2 regions of the Vibrio alginolyticus NBRC 15630 genome follow, and region 2 is predicted to be linked to the other one. Evidence: predicted binding sites of a transcription regulator. Region 2 holds the regulator's gene; the other holds the start of a gene.
The links. Region 2 encodes MetJ, which represses methionine synthesis genes. Its sites were predicted from a motif close to TTAGACNTNTANANGTCTAA; they were not measured.
Positions count from the first base shown of each region.

Region 1: a site for MetJ is predicted at 3,442-3,461, ahead of N646_RS12715 (MetQ/NlpA family ABC transporter substrate-binding protein). Genes of this name have one in related genera too.

Region 1 covers NC_022349.1:2,749,994-2,755,390, forward strand. Annotated here, with positions in the region: gene N646_RS12700 (lysophospholipid acyltransferase family protein) at 1-1,071, opposite strand, end outside; gene N646_RS12705 (SIMPL domain-containing protein) at 1,305-2,024, shown strand; gene N646_RS12710 (hypothetical protein) at 2,248-2,523, shown strand; gene N646_RS12715 (MetQ/NlpA family ABC transporter substrate-binding protein) at 2,619-3,422, opposite strand; tRNA gene N646_RS12720 (tRNA-Ile) at 3,685-3,760, opposite strand; gene rpoD (RNA polymerase sigma factor RpoD) at 3,916-5,397, opposite strand, start outside.
Region 2 covers NC_022349.1:2,009,349-2,014,745, reverse strand. Annotated here, with positions in the region: gene tuf (elongation factor Tu) at 1-136, shown strand, start outside; gene N646_RS09185 ((2Fe-2S)-binding protein) at 468-656, shown strand; gene bfr (bacterioferritin) at 750-1,226, shown strand; gene N646_RS09175 (malic enzyme-like NAD(P)-binding protein) at 1,433-2,710, shown strand; gene metJ (met regulon transcriptional regulator MetJ) at 2,824-3,144, opposite strand; gene N646_RS09165 (O-succinylhomoserine (thiol)-lyase) at 3,370-4,530, shown strand; gene N646_RS09160 (bifunctional aspartate kinase/homoserine dehydrogenase II) at 4,546-5,397, shown strand, end outside.

The sequences.
Region 1 (5,397 bases), 740 kb from region 2:
ATGCAGGTAATCATGATCGAAATGGTCAATGTCTATTGCTAGTCCAGTCCCTTCGCCAACTTGTCGGAAATTGAGCTCACGTAGGCGACCAATTTCATGCAGTAGGGAAGGGATACTCTGCGACTCCGTGCAGTAAACATCGAACTCACCACTTGTTAGCAGCTTGGACTCTTTTGGTAAGTTGTTCAGCTCTTCAAGCAATTCGCCTACGGGTAACCCTGCCGCTATTGGAGAGAGCATTTCTGATGAAGAAGAAGGCTTCACTGAATGGGTTTCACGATTGAGCAAGTAAGTGTTGAGCCGCAAATAGTTCACCACTTGATCATCGTTAAGTGTGTTGATCTCTTTGAATTTGATCACTTGGCCAAAAGATAAATCGATGGTTTGCGCATGTTTGTTTAGCAACTCTCGACCAAGCAGTAGGGTACGCAAAAGTGGATGGATTTTCCCTGCCATATAGAAGCGTTTCGAGTTCTGGCCACTGATGAATACTGGAACTGTCGTTGCTTTGTTTTTGCGAATTAGGCTACTTACGCTTCGACTCCACGCTTTGTCTTCCAAGCGTTGCTGTTTGGCATCGACTAACTGGGAAACCTCACCGGCAGGAAAGACAAGCAATAAGCCGCCACTTGCGAGGTGTTTATTAGCCGCTCTGAGGGCCTTCATATTTGATTTGACGGCGTCTTTGCCTTCAAACACATCGACACCAATGAAGAGCTGATCTAACTCTGGTACGGTTTTCAGGTATTGATTGGCTAGAATTTGGATATCGTCTCGTACCATCAACAAGAGTTCGGCCAAGATGACGCCTTCCACACAACCAAGCGGGTGGTTCGCCACAATGACGGTAGCACCTTGTTTAGGCACTGAGTCGAGTGAACCATGAGCAATGCGATAATCGATACCTAAAATATCCAACGTGAAGCGGAGAAAAGTTTTGGTATCGGCATTAACGGGGCGTTGAGCGTAGAACTTATCAAGCTGGTTTAAACCGGTTGCCCATTCAGCAACGTTTTCACCAATGCCAAACGGCGTTTTACGAGGGAGACGAAAAGGGGTTGAACTATCCATATTTACCTCAGCGTACAAGTTGCTGATTGGATAGTAGAAATTACAGATGACAGTTAAGAGGCAAAAGCATGAGCCTTTGGTGACAAACCAATGAAGCTTTATTGACTAAAGAAAACGGTATATCACTGTGCTATGAATCAAAACTCGCGTTATGTCTCCCTCTTAAAACAATAGATAGGCTATCTTATCTAGAACAAAGATTAAGCTAAGTTGATATTTATCAGGGGGAAATAATGGAACGAGTTTCCAATAAAGCAGCACTTTGGATTGGGCTAAGTTTGATACTTGGTCTTGGCATCCTTGGCTATTTTATGCAGCAGACGGCGGTGAAATACCGAGCCTATGAAAGAGTCGTGACAGTAAAAGGTTTGTCGGAGCGTGAGTATCCTGCTGATACGGTGATTTGGCCGATTCAATTTACTCTAGCGAGTAATGATATGGGAGCCATGTTTGATGAAATTGACCAGCAAACCCGTTTGATTTTGGACTTTCTAAGTGCCAAAGGGCTTCCTGAAACCAGCGTTTCCCTTTCTTCCCCAGCGGTCATTGACAGAAAAGCACAGCAATATGGGAGCGAGCAAGACATTGAGTATCGTTATTTGGCCTCGCGAACCGTTACGGTTTACAGCCAGAGTGTTGATGTTGTTCGAGCGGCAATCAATGAAATAGGTGAGCTAGGAAAACAAGGCGTTTTGCTTAACCAAGATCCTTATGCAAATCGTGTTGAGTACAGCTTTACTAAGCTGAATGATGTGAAGCCAGACATGATCGAAGAAGCGACTAAGAATGCGCGTGAAGTGGCTGAGAAATTTGCGAAAGACTCACAGAGTTCACTGGGTAAGATCAAACGTGCAACTCAAGGGCAGTTCTCGATTTATGACCGAGACAGCAACACGCCTTACATTAAGAAAGTACGAGTGGTATCGACGGTTCAATATTACTTATCTGATTAAAGTTGCGCTCATATAGTCAATAGTTGGTCGTTCCATCACCTTCTATTTGTAGAGGTATCTATGCTCTGTGATAGGGAAATCAGTCTTCGATGACGCTATATACAAGTACTTTTTTATAAAACTAAGTTCTTAACAGTGATGAGGTGAGTTTGATAATAATCAAGCTCACTTGTTTCTTATGAGCGTAAGTTAGTATGACTTATTGCTAGAAGGAATTAGTATCATGGCATACAAGCACTTTATTAGAGAACTACTGGGTTTAGCGATTGTTGTCTCTGTCGTCTTTGGCGTATTAGGCGTGATGTTAGAGCTCTTCGCACTGACGGCACTTTGGGAGCATCAGCAAACGATAGCCGATGTTTTCTTCCATGAATCTCTCTACTTCATCGTATTTTTAATCCCACCATACTTCCTCTGGAAGTTGATTAACCGTCCTGAATTGGTTTCTGCTGACCAAGCTTATTTGGCAATGAAGTTAGAGGCTGAAAGTCGACAATGAGTCGATTTAGTGAGTAATGAAAAGAAGAGGCTATGAGCAAACATTAGCCTCTTTTCTATCTGATTCGTGGAGCAAAATATTCGCTGCTTTATTGATTAAAAAGCTGCTTCGATTGTGCCTTTGAAAGTGCGATCGAGGTAATCACGAATCGCTTGAGATTGATAAATAGAAACGAACTTTTTATACGCTTCATTATTTTTGTCTGCGTCACGAGTGGCGATGACCATGACTGCTAATGGGGCGTCTTTTGCTTCAAGATAGATACTTTGTTTCTTCGGATCTAAACCAGAAGACATTACGTAGTTCATTGTAATCGCAGCCGCGTCCACATCATCTAATGTTCTTGGTAGCTGAGCGGCATCTACCTCGACAAATTCAAATGATTTTGCGTTTTTTGTGATATCAGTTAGGGCGGCTTTATGGCCAACACCCTGTTTCAGCTCAATTAAACCTGCATCGGCGAGTAGCAACAGACCACGACCACCGTTGGTAGGGTCATTTGGAAGCGCTATACGTGCATTGTTTGGAAGCTCTTGCAGTGAGCGATACTTATTGGAATAAAGCCCCATACGCATAAGAATGGACTGACCAATTGATACTAATTGGGCGTTATGGCTACTGTTGAAGTTGTCTAAAAATGGCTGGTGCTGATAGCTATTAATATCGATGCTACCATCGCTAAGAGCGGCATTAGGTGTCACGTAGTCAGAAAACTCAATGACTTCGACATTCAAACCTTGCTTTGCTGCCTCCTTCGCTACCGCCTCGACTACTTGTGCATGTGGTCCAACTGTCGCGCCCACTTTAATGACAGAGTCATCTTTTTCTCCACAAGCGCTTAAGCCGACTACTGTCGTGAGAATCAAAGCTAGTTTCTTTAAGTGACCAATACTTTTCATTGTAGCTCCATTTTTTGTTTTAGACGTCCATACGTTTATATGTCCATACTATCAGAAGTTGTCTGAGGGTCAATGGTTTAAATTACGAGCAGACATTTTGTTTCGATTGCTCGTATAGAAAGCCAGATAATAGTTAAAGAAGAGGGGAAGAAGAAAAGCTATTACGAGGTTAGTGACGAGTTACCGCAACCGAAACTGTACCCAAAGATATAAGATACAAAAAAGGCGTAGTAGGTATTAACCTGCTACGCCTTTCGAAATATGGTGGCCCCTCGCAGACTTGAACTGCGGACCAATCGATTATGAGTCGACTGCTCTAACCACTGAGCTAAGGGGCCTTAATAGGACAACGATTATAGGGGAAGCGTTGCAAGGTGTCTAGATACCAACTAGGGCAATTGCGCTTAGTTTTTATCCACTTAGAACAGTAGATAATAAAAAAGGTGACCTAAAGTCACCTTTTTTGATTTCTAAAAGCTTGTATGCGCTGCGATTATTCGTCTAGGAAGCTGCGCAGAGTCTCTGAGCGGCTTGGGTGACGAAGTTTACGTAGTGCTTTTGCTTCGATCTGACGGATACGCTCACGAGTAACGTCGAACTGCTTACCAACTTCTTCTAGAGTATGGTCAGTGTTCATGTCGATACCAAAGCGCATACGAAGTACTTTCGCTTCACGTGGCGTTAGACCTGCAAGCACGTCTTTTGTTGCCACTTTAAGGCTAGTTGCTGTTGCAGAATCTAGCGGAAGTTCTAGCGTTGTATCTTCGATAAAATCACCTAGATGCGAATCTTCGTCGTCACCGATTGGTGTCTCCATTGAGATAGGCTCTTTAGCGATTTTTAGAACTTTACGAATCTTGTCTTCTGGCATTTGCATGCGCTCTGCCAGTTCTTCCGGTAGTGGCTCGCGACCCATCTCTTGCAACATTTGACGAGAAATACGGTTTAGCTTGTTGATCGTTTCGATCATGTGTACCGGGATACGAATCGTACGTGCTTGGTCCGCGATTGAACGAGTGATTGCCTGACGGATCCACCACGTTGCGTAAGTCGAGAACTTGTAACCACGACGATATTCGAACTTATCTACCGCTTTCATCAGACCGATGTTACCTTCCTGGATCAGATCCAAGAACTGTAGGCCACGGTTGGTGTATTTCTTCGCGATAGAAATTACAAGACGCAAGTTCGCTTCAACCATCTCTTTCTTCGCACGGCGAGCTTTTGCTTCACCGATAGACATACGACGGCTGATGTCTTTAATGTTCTGTACGTTTAGAGAAGTCTCTTCTTCAATCATTTTTAGCTTAGCGATTGAACGACGGATTTCTTCTTCGTTACGTTTGATCTTTTCAGCGTATGGCTTGTCTGAAGCAAGAACTTCATCCAGCCAAGCTTCACTTGATTCATTACCAGTGAACAGCGCGATGAATGATTTCTTCGGCATTTTGCCGTATTCAACCACTGACTTCATGATCAGACGCTCTTGTGTACGAACGCGATCCATAGCAGTACGCAGTTCATTCACTAGGTGATCAAACTGTTTAGGCGTTAGACGAAACTCGCGGAATACGTCTAGCATCATTTCATTAGCAACGGTTGCTTTCGGGCTGTTATAGCCGTACTCGTTGATTGCTAATTGAAGATTTTGATAGGTGCTGCGTAGTTGGTTGAATTTCTCTAGCGCTAATTCAGGATCGATACCTACATCTTCTTCAGAATCATCTGAATCGTCATCGCTATCTTCGTCGTCATCAACGTCTTCATCGTCTTCTTCTTCTAACTGAGATTCAGTCAGTTCAGAACCGATGTGTGTTGCCGTTGGTGCAGCGGTGTCGTCAGCATCTGGATCTACAAAACCTGAAATTAGGTCTGTAAGACGTAGTTCTTCAGCTTGAACTTTGTCAAATTGCTCAAGAATGTACGGAATTGTGCCTGGGTATTCAGCAACAGACGATTGAACTTGGTTAATACC
Region 2 (5,397 bases):
GGTAATGCCAGGCGACAACGTACAGATGACTGTAGAGCTAATCGCACCAATCGCAATGGACGAAGGTCTACGTTTCGCGATCCGTGAAGGTGGCCGTACAGTAGGTGCTGGTGTTGTTGCTAAGATCTTCGACTAATTCATAACGAATTAAACGAAATCTTGCACTGTTCTTCTTTTTGAAGAAAGCGCATCGAAAAGGGAAGCTTAGGCTTCCCTTTTTCATTTCTAGATTACATTTAGTTATAAGTGTTGAAATAAAAGACGTCACTTTTTCGATTTAAAAACAGAGTTTTACCGACTTTATTTCTTAACGCTTTTACTCACCCCTCTTAACCCTTTGATCTTTTCCTGCAGCGGTAAAATCGTTATAACCAAATATTCTGAGCGGACACCATAATGCGACTGGTAACAAGAACTATTCTTGTTTATATTGTTTGTCACAGATTAGTTTTATAGGTTTTTTGAGTATGTACGTTTGTCTTTGCCATGGTGTCTCCGACAAAAAAATCAGGAAGTTGGCGATAGATGAAGGCGTAACAGATATTAAAGGAATCAAAAAGTGCACGGCATTGGGCAGCCAATGTGGTAAGTGCATCAGACAGGCCAAGGAAATTTTAGCGGAAACTAGTTACACGGAATTTAAACAAGCCAGCTAATTGCTGTAAGTATGCAGTAATTATTTGCCTTACATTTTGACACCTTCTCATTTGCTTCTACATTTAAATGAAGCCAAAGAGGAGGGTTTTGTCATGAAAGGCGATCCAATCATCATTCAACATCTCAATAAAGTGCTCGGTAACGAGCTCGTCGCTATTAATCAGTATTTTCTTCATGCCCGAATGTATAAAGACTGGGGCTTAAAGCACCTAGCAGACAAGGAATATCACGAATCTATCGATGAGATGAAACATGCCGATCATCTAATTGAGCGTATTTTGTTCCTTGAAGGCTTACCGAACCTACAAGATTTAGGTAAGTTGATGATTGGTGAAGATACCAAGGAAATGCTCGAGTGTGACTTAAAGCTTGAAATGGCGGCTATTCCAGATTTAAAAGATGCGATTGCTTACGCTGAAGACATTCGAGATTATGTGTCTCGAGATTTATTCCAAGACATTCTTGAAGATGAAGAAGAACATGTTGATTGGCTAGAGACGCAACTTGGCTTGATTGAAATGTCTGGTATTGAGAATTATCTCCAAGCGCAATACGTGGACGAAGAGTAACGATACTATCTAAGTTTGCATACTCCAATAATAGTAATAAGAAAGAGCACCTGACTCGAAAATCGGGTGCTTAACCCCGTTATCTGGTCTAATCTCTTTTATTATCGGCTTTTTAAGGATATTGCTCGCAATCTTGCCTATGAAGTTTGATTTCTATCCGATAGAATTTATGCCCCCTTACCTAAAAATAAAAAAGAGAAACGTCCATGTCTGAAGACAACCACCAAGCAGCCACTCCAGAAGAAGAACATCGCCAAAAAGCATTGGATTACCATGCTTATCCAACTCCAGGAAAGATTGCTGTCGAACTGACAAAGCCTGCGGAAACGGCGGGTGATCTTGCCCTTGCATACAGCCCAGGAGTTGCAGAGCCAGTGCGTGAAATCGCACAAAACCCGGATAACGTGTACAAGTACACTGCAAAAGGGAACATGGTTGCTGTTATTTCTAACGGTACCGCTATTCTAGGTCTAGGTAACCTAGGTCCACTTGCATCTAAGCCAGTGATGGAAGGTAAAGCGTTACTGTTTAAGCGTTTTGCAGGTCTTGACTCTATTGATATTGAAGTTAAGCACCGCACGATCGATGAATTTGTTGATACTGTTGCGAGCATTGCAGACACTTTTGGCGGTATTAACCTTGAAGATATTAAAGCACCAGACTGTTTTGAGATTGAAAAGCGTCTGATTGAACGTTGTGATGTACCAGTATTCCACGATGATCAACATGGTACTGCTATTGTAACGGCAGCGGGTATGCTGAATGCAATCGAACTTCAAGGTAAGAAACTTGAAGATTCAACAATTGTTTGTCTTGGCGCTGGCGCTGCCGCTGTAGCGTGTATGGAGCTTCTGATCAAATGCGGCGCAATGCGCGAAAAAATCTACATGCTAGATCGCAAAGGTGTGATTCACACTCGTCGTGATGATCTTAATGAATATAAGCAGCTATTTGCGAACAATACAGATAAGCGCACACTAGAAGACGTGATTGAAGGTGCAGATCTGTTCCTAGGTGTATCTGGTCCAAACCTATTGCCAGCGGAAGCGTTGAAGTTGATGGCAGATAAGCCAATCGTATTCGCATGTTCTAACCCGGATCCTGAAATCAAGCCGGAACTTGCTCACGCAGTTCGTGATGACTTGATCATGGGTACTGGCCGTAGTGATTATCCTAACCAAGTTAACAACGTATTGTGTTTCCCATTTATTTTCCGCGGTGCTCTTGATGTGCGTGCAAGTGAAATCAATGATGAAATGAAACTTGCAGCCGTTGAGGCGATTCGTGAGCTAGCAAAAGAGCCTGTACCTGAAGCCGTATTGAAGGCTGCAGGTGTTGATAAGCTAGAGTTTGGTGCGGACTATATTATTCCAAAACCAATGGATTCACGTTTGCTACCACGTGTTGCAAAAGCGGTTGCTCAGGCGGCGGTTAATTCAGGTGTAGCTCGTATCGAGATGCCTGAAAACTACATGGCAGAGTAATATATCTTTCAGATGTGATACACAAAAAATGGGACGCTATTGCGTCCCATTTTTTATGTCATTCATTTGGCTCGAGGCAAGAGTTATTACCTGAAACCTCTTATCAGGCTTTTTTATTCTTCGTCGAATGACTCAAATTCGATGCCCATTTCCGTCATCAGCGCTTTTACTTCTGTTGGAATATCATCAGGACGGTCTTTACGAAGGTCTTCATCTGTCGGAAGTGGCTGACCTGTGTACGCGTGCAAAAATGCCTCGCATAGCAATTCGCTATTGGTTGCATGGCGTAAGTTATTGATCTGACGGCGAGTACGCTCATCAGTTAGCACCTTTAAAACTTTTAGCGGGATAGAGACGGTAATTTTTTTTACTTGTTCGCTTTTTTTGCCGTGCTCTGCATATGGGCTAATGTATTCGCCATTCCAGTCAGCCATTGCACACCTTCATTTATGTAATCGGTTAAAAATAATTTAGGTGCTGATTTTAGCTGCATTTACCGCCATAAGCAAAGACATATAGACGTCTAGAAGTGTTGACGTCTCATTTTTTGACGAGTAAAGTGAACATAACAGCAAAGGAAGCGTGTTGATCACTTTATGTTACTCATTAGATATAGCGCATTCCTATTTAGAAGTCATTACCCGTGAAAGGATACACCCATGAGCACTCGCAAACCTGCGACCATTGCAGTACGCACTGGTATTGAATCAGACAGCCAATATCATGCTGTCGTTCCACCTATTTATCTTTCCACTAACTATGGTTTTCCTGCTTTTGGTGAAGTGCCCAAGTATGATTACACACGATCTGGTAATCCAAACCGCGGACTGTTGGAAAGTGCACTATCTGAACTTGAGTCTGGAAAAGGAGCGGTTGTTACTAACTGCGGTACGTCGGCATTAAATTTATGGGTTTCCGCTTTTCTCGGCCCAGATGATCTCATTATTGCTCCTCACGATTGTTATGGCGGCACCTATCGTCTTTTTAATACCCGAGCTAGCAAAGGCGATTTTAAGGTTCAGTTTGTCGATCAATCAGACGAACAGGCTTTAGATGCTGCATTGGCACAAAAACCAAAACTCATTTTGCTAGAAACTCCGTCAAACCCTCTGGTTCGCGTAGTGGATATTGCAGCTACCTGTGAAAAAGCGAAACAAGTCGGCGCGTTAGTTGCGGTGGACAATACCTTTTTGACACCCGTGTACCAAAAACCTTTAGAGCTAGGTGCGGATTTTGTTATCCACTCCACAACAAAGTACATCAACGGTCATTCGGACGTAATTGGTGGGGTAATCATCACCAACACAGAAGCGCATGCAGAAGAGCTTGCATGGTGGGGCAATTGTATTGGTGCAACGGGCACACCTTTCGATAGTTACATGACACTGCGAGGTATTCGTACGCTTGGTGCTCGTATGAAAGTACATGAAGAGAGCTCACAGCAGGTACTGGCTTACCTACAAAAACAAGCGTTAGTTAAAACTATCTATCATCCAAGCCTGCCGGAACATCCAGGTCATGACATCGCTAAAAAGCAGCAAACGGGCTTTGGCTCTATGTTGAGTTTTGAGTTTGCTGGTTCGTTTGAGCAGTTAAAGGTGTTTGTGAAAGAGCTCCAACTGTTTTCATTAGCTGAATCATTAGGTGGTGTAGAAAGTTTGATTTGCCACCCAGCATCCATGACGCACCGTGCAATGGGTGAGGAGGCGCTGGCGGAGGCTGGGGTCTCTCATCAACTATTGCGTTTGTCTGTCGGTTTGGAAGATGCACAAGACCTCATCACAGATTTAGAACAAGCGTTCGCTAAAGCTACCCAGTAATAGGAGACGATAACAATGACTGTACAACGTCAGCTGCATAAGTTTGGTGGCAGTAGCTTAGCAAACCCAGAATGCTACTTACGCGTTGTGGGTATTCTCAAGGAGTATTCGACAGAAAATGATCTTGTGGTCGTCTCTGCTGCAGGAAAAACCACTAACCGCTTGATTGAGTTTTTGGAAGGGTTAAGTAAAGATGGCCGAATTGCGCATGAAGCGCTTCAAAGCTTGAGACAGTTCCAAACTGAGCTAATAGAAAGCTTGTTGGAGAGTGAAGCAAAAGAAGAGCTGTTAGCTTTATTACATGATGAGTTCAGTACTCTCTCGGAGCTGACTGCACCACTCACTAATGCGCAAAAAGCCGCGGTACTGGGGCACGGAGAAGTATGGTCTGCTCGCCTATTGGCCGCGTTATTATCTCAACGTTCTATCCCTGCGGTTGCACAAGATGCACGAGCGTTTTTACGTGCAGAAGCGGGAACTCAACCAGAGGTTGATCGCGCTCGTTCATACCCTTTAATTAAAGAGATCCTCGCGCAGCATAACCATAAACGAGTGGTAATTACTGGCTTTATGGCTCAGAACGAGGCAGGAGAAACCATTCTACTTGGTCGTAACGGCTCTGACTATTCTGCAACGGTCATAGGCGCGCTTGCTGAAGTCAGTACTGTCACGATTTGGAGTGATGTTGCTGGTGTCTATAGTGCCGATCCACGTTTGGTGTCTGATGCTTGTTTATTACCGTTACTTCGATTGGATGAAGCCAGTGAACTTGCTCGCTTAGCTGCCCCAGTGCTACACAGTCGTACGCTTCAGCCTGTGGCGCAAAGTACCATGGACCTTAATCTCAAGTGTAGCTATCTGCCAGAG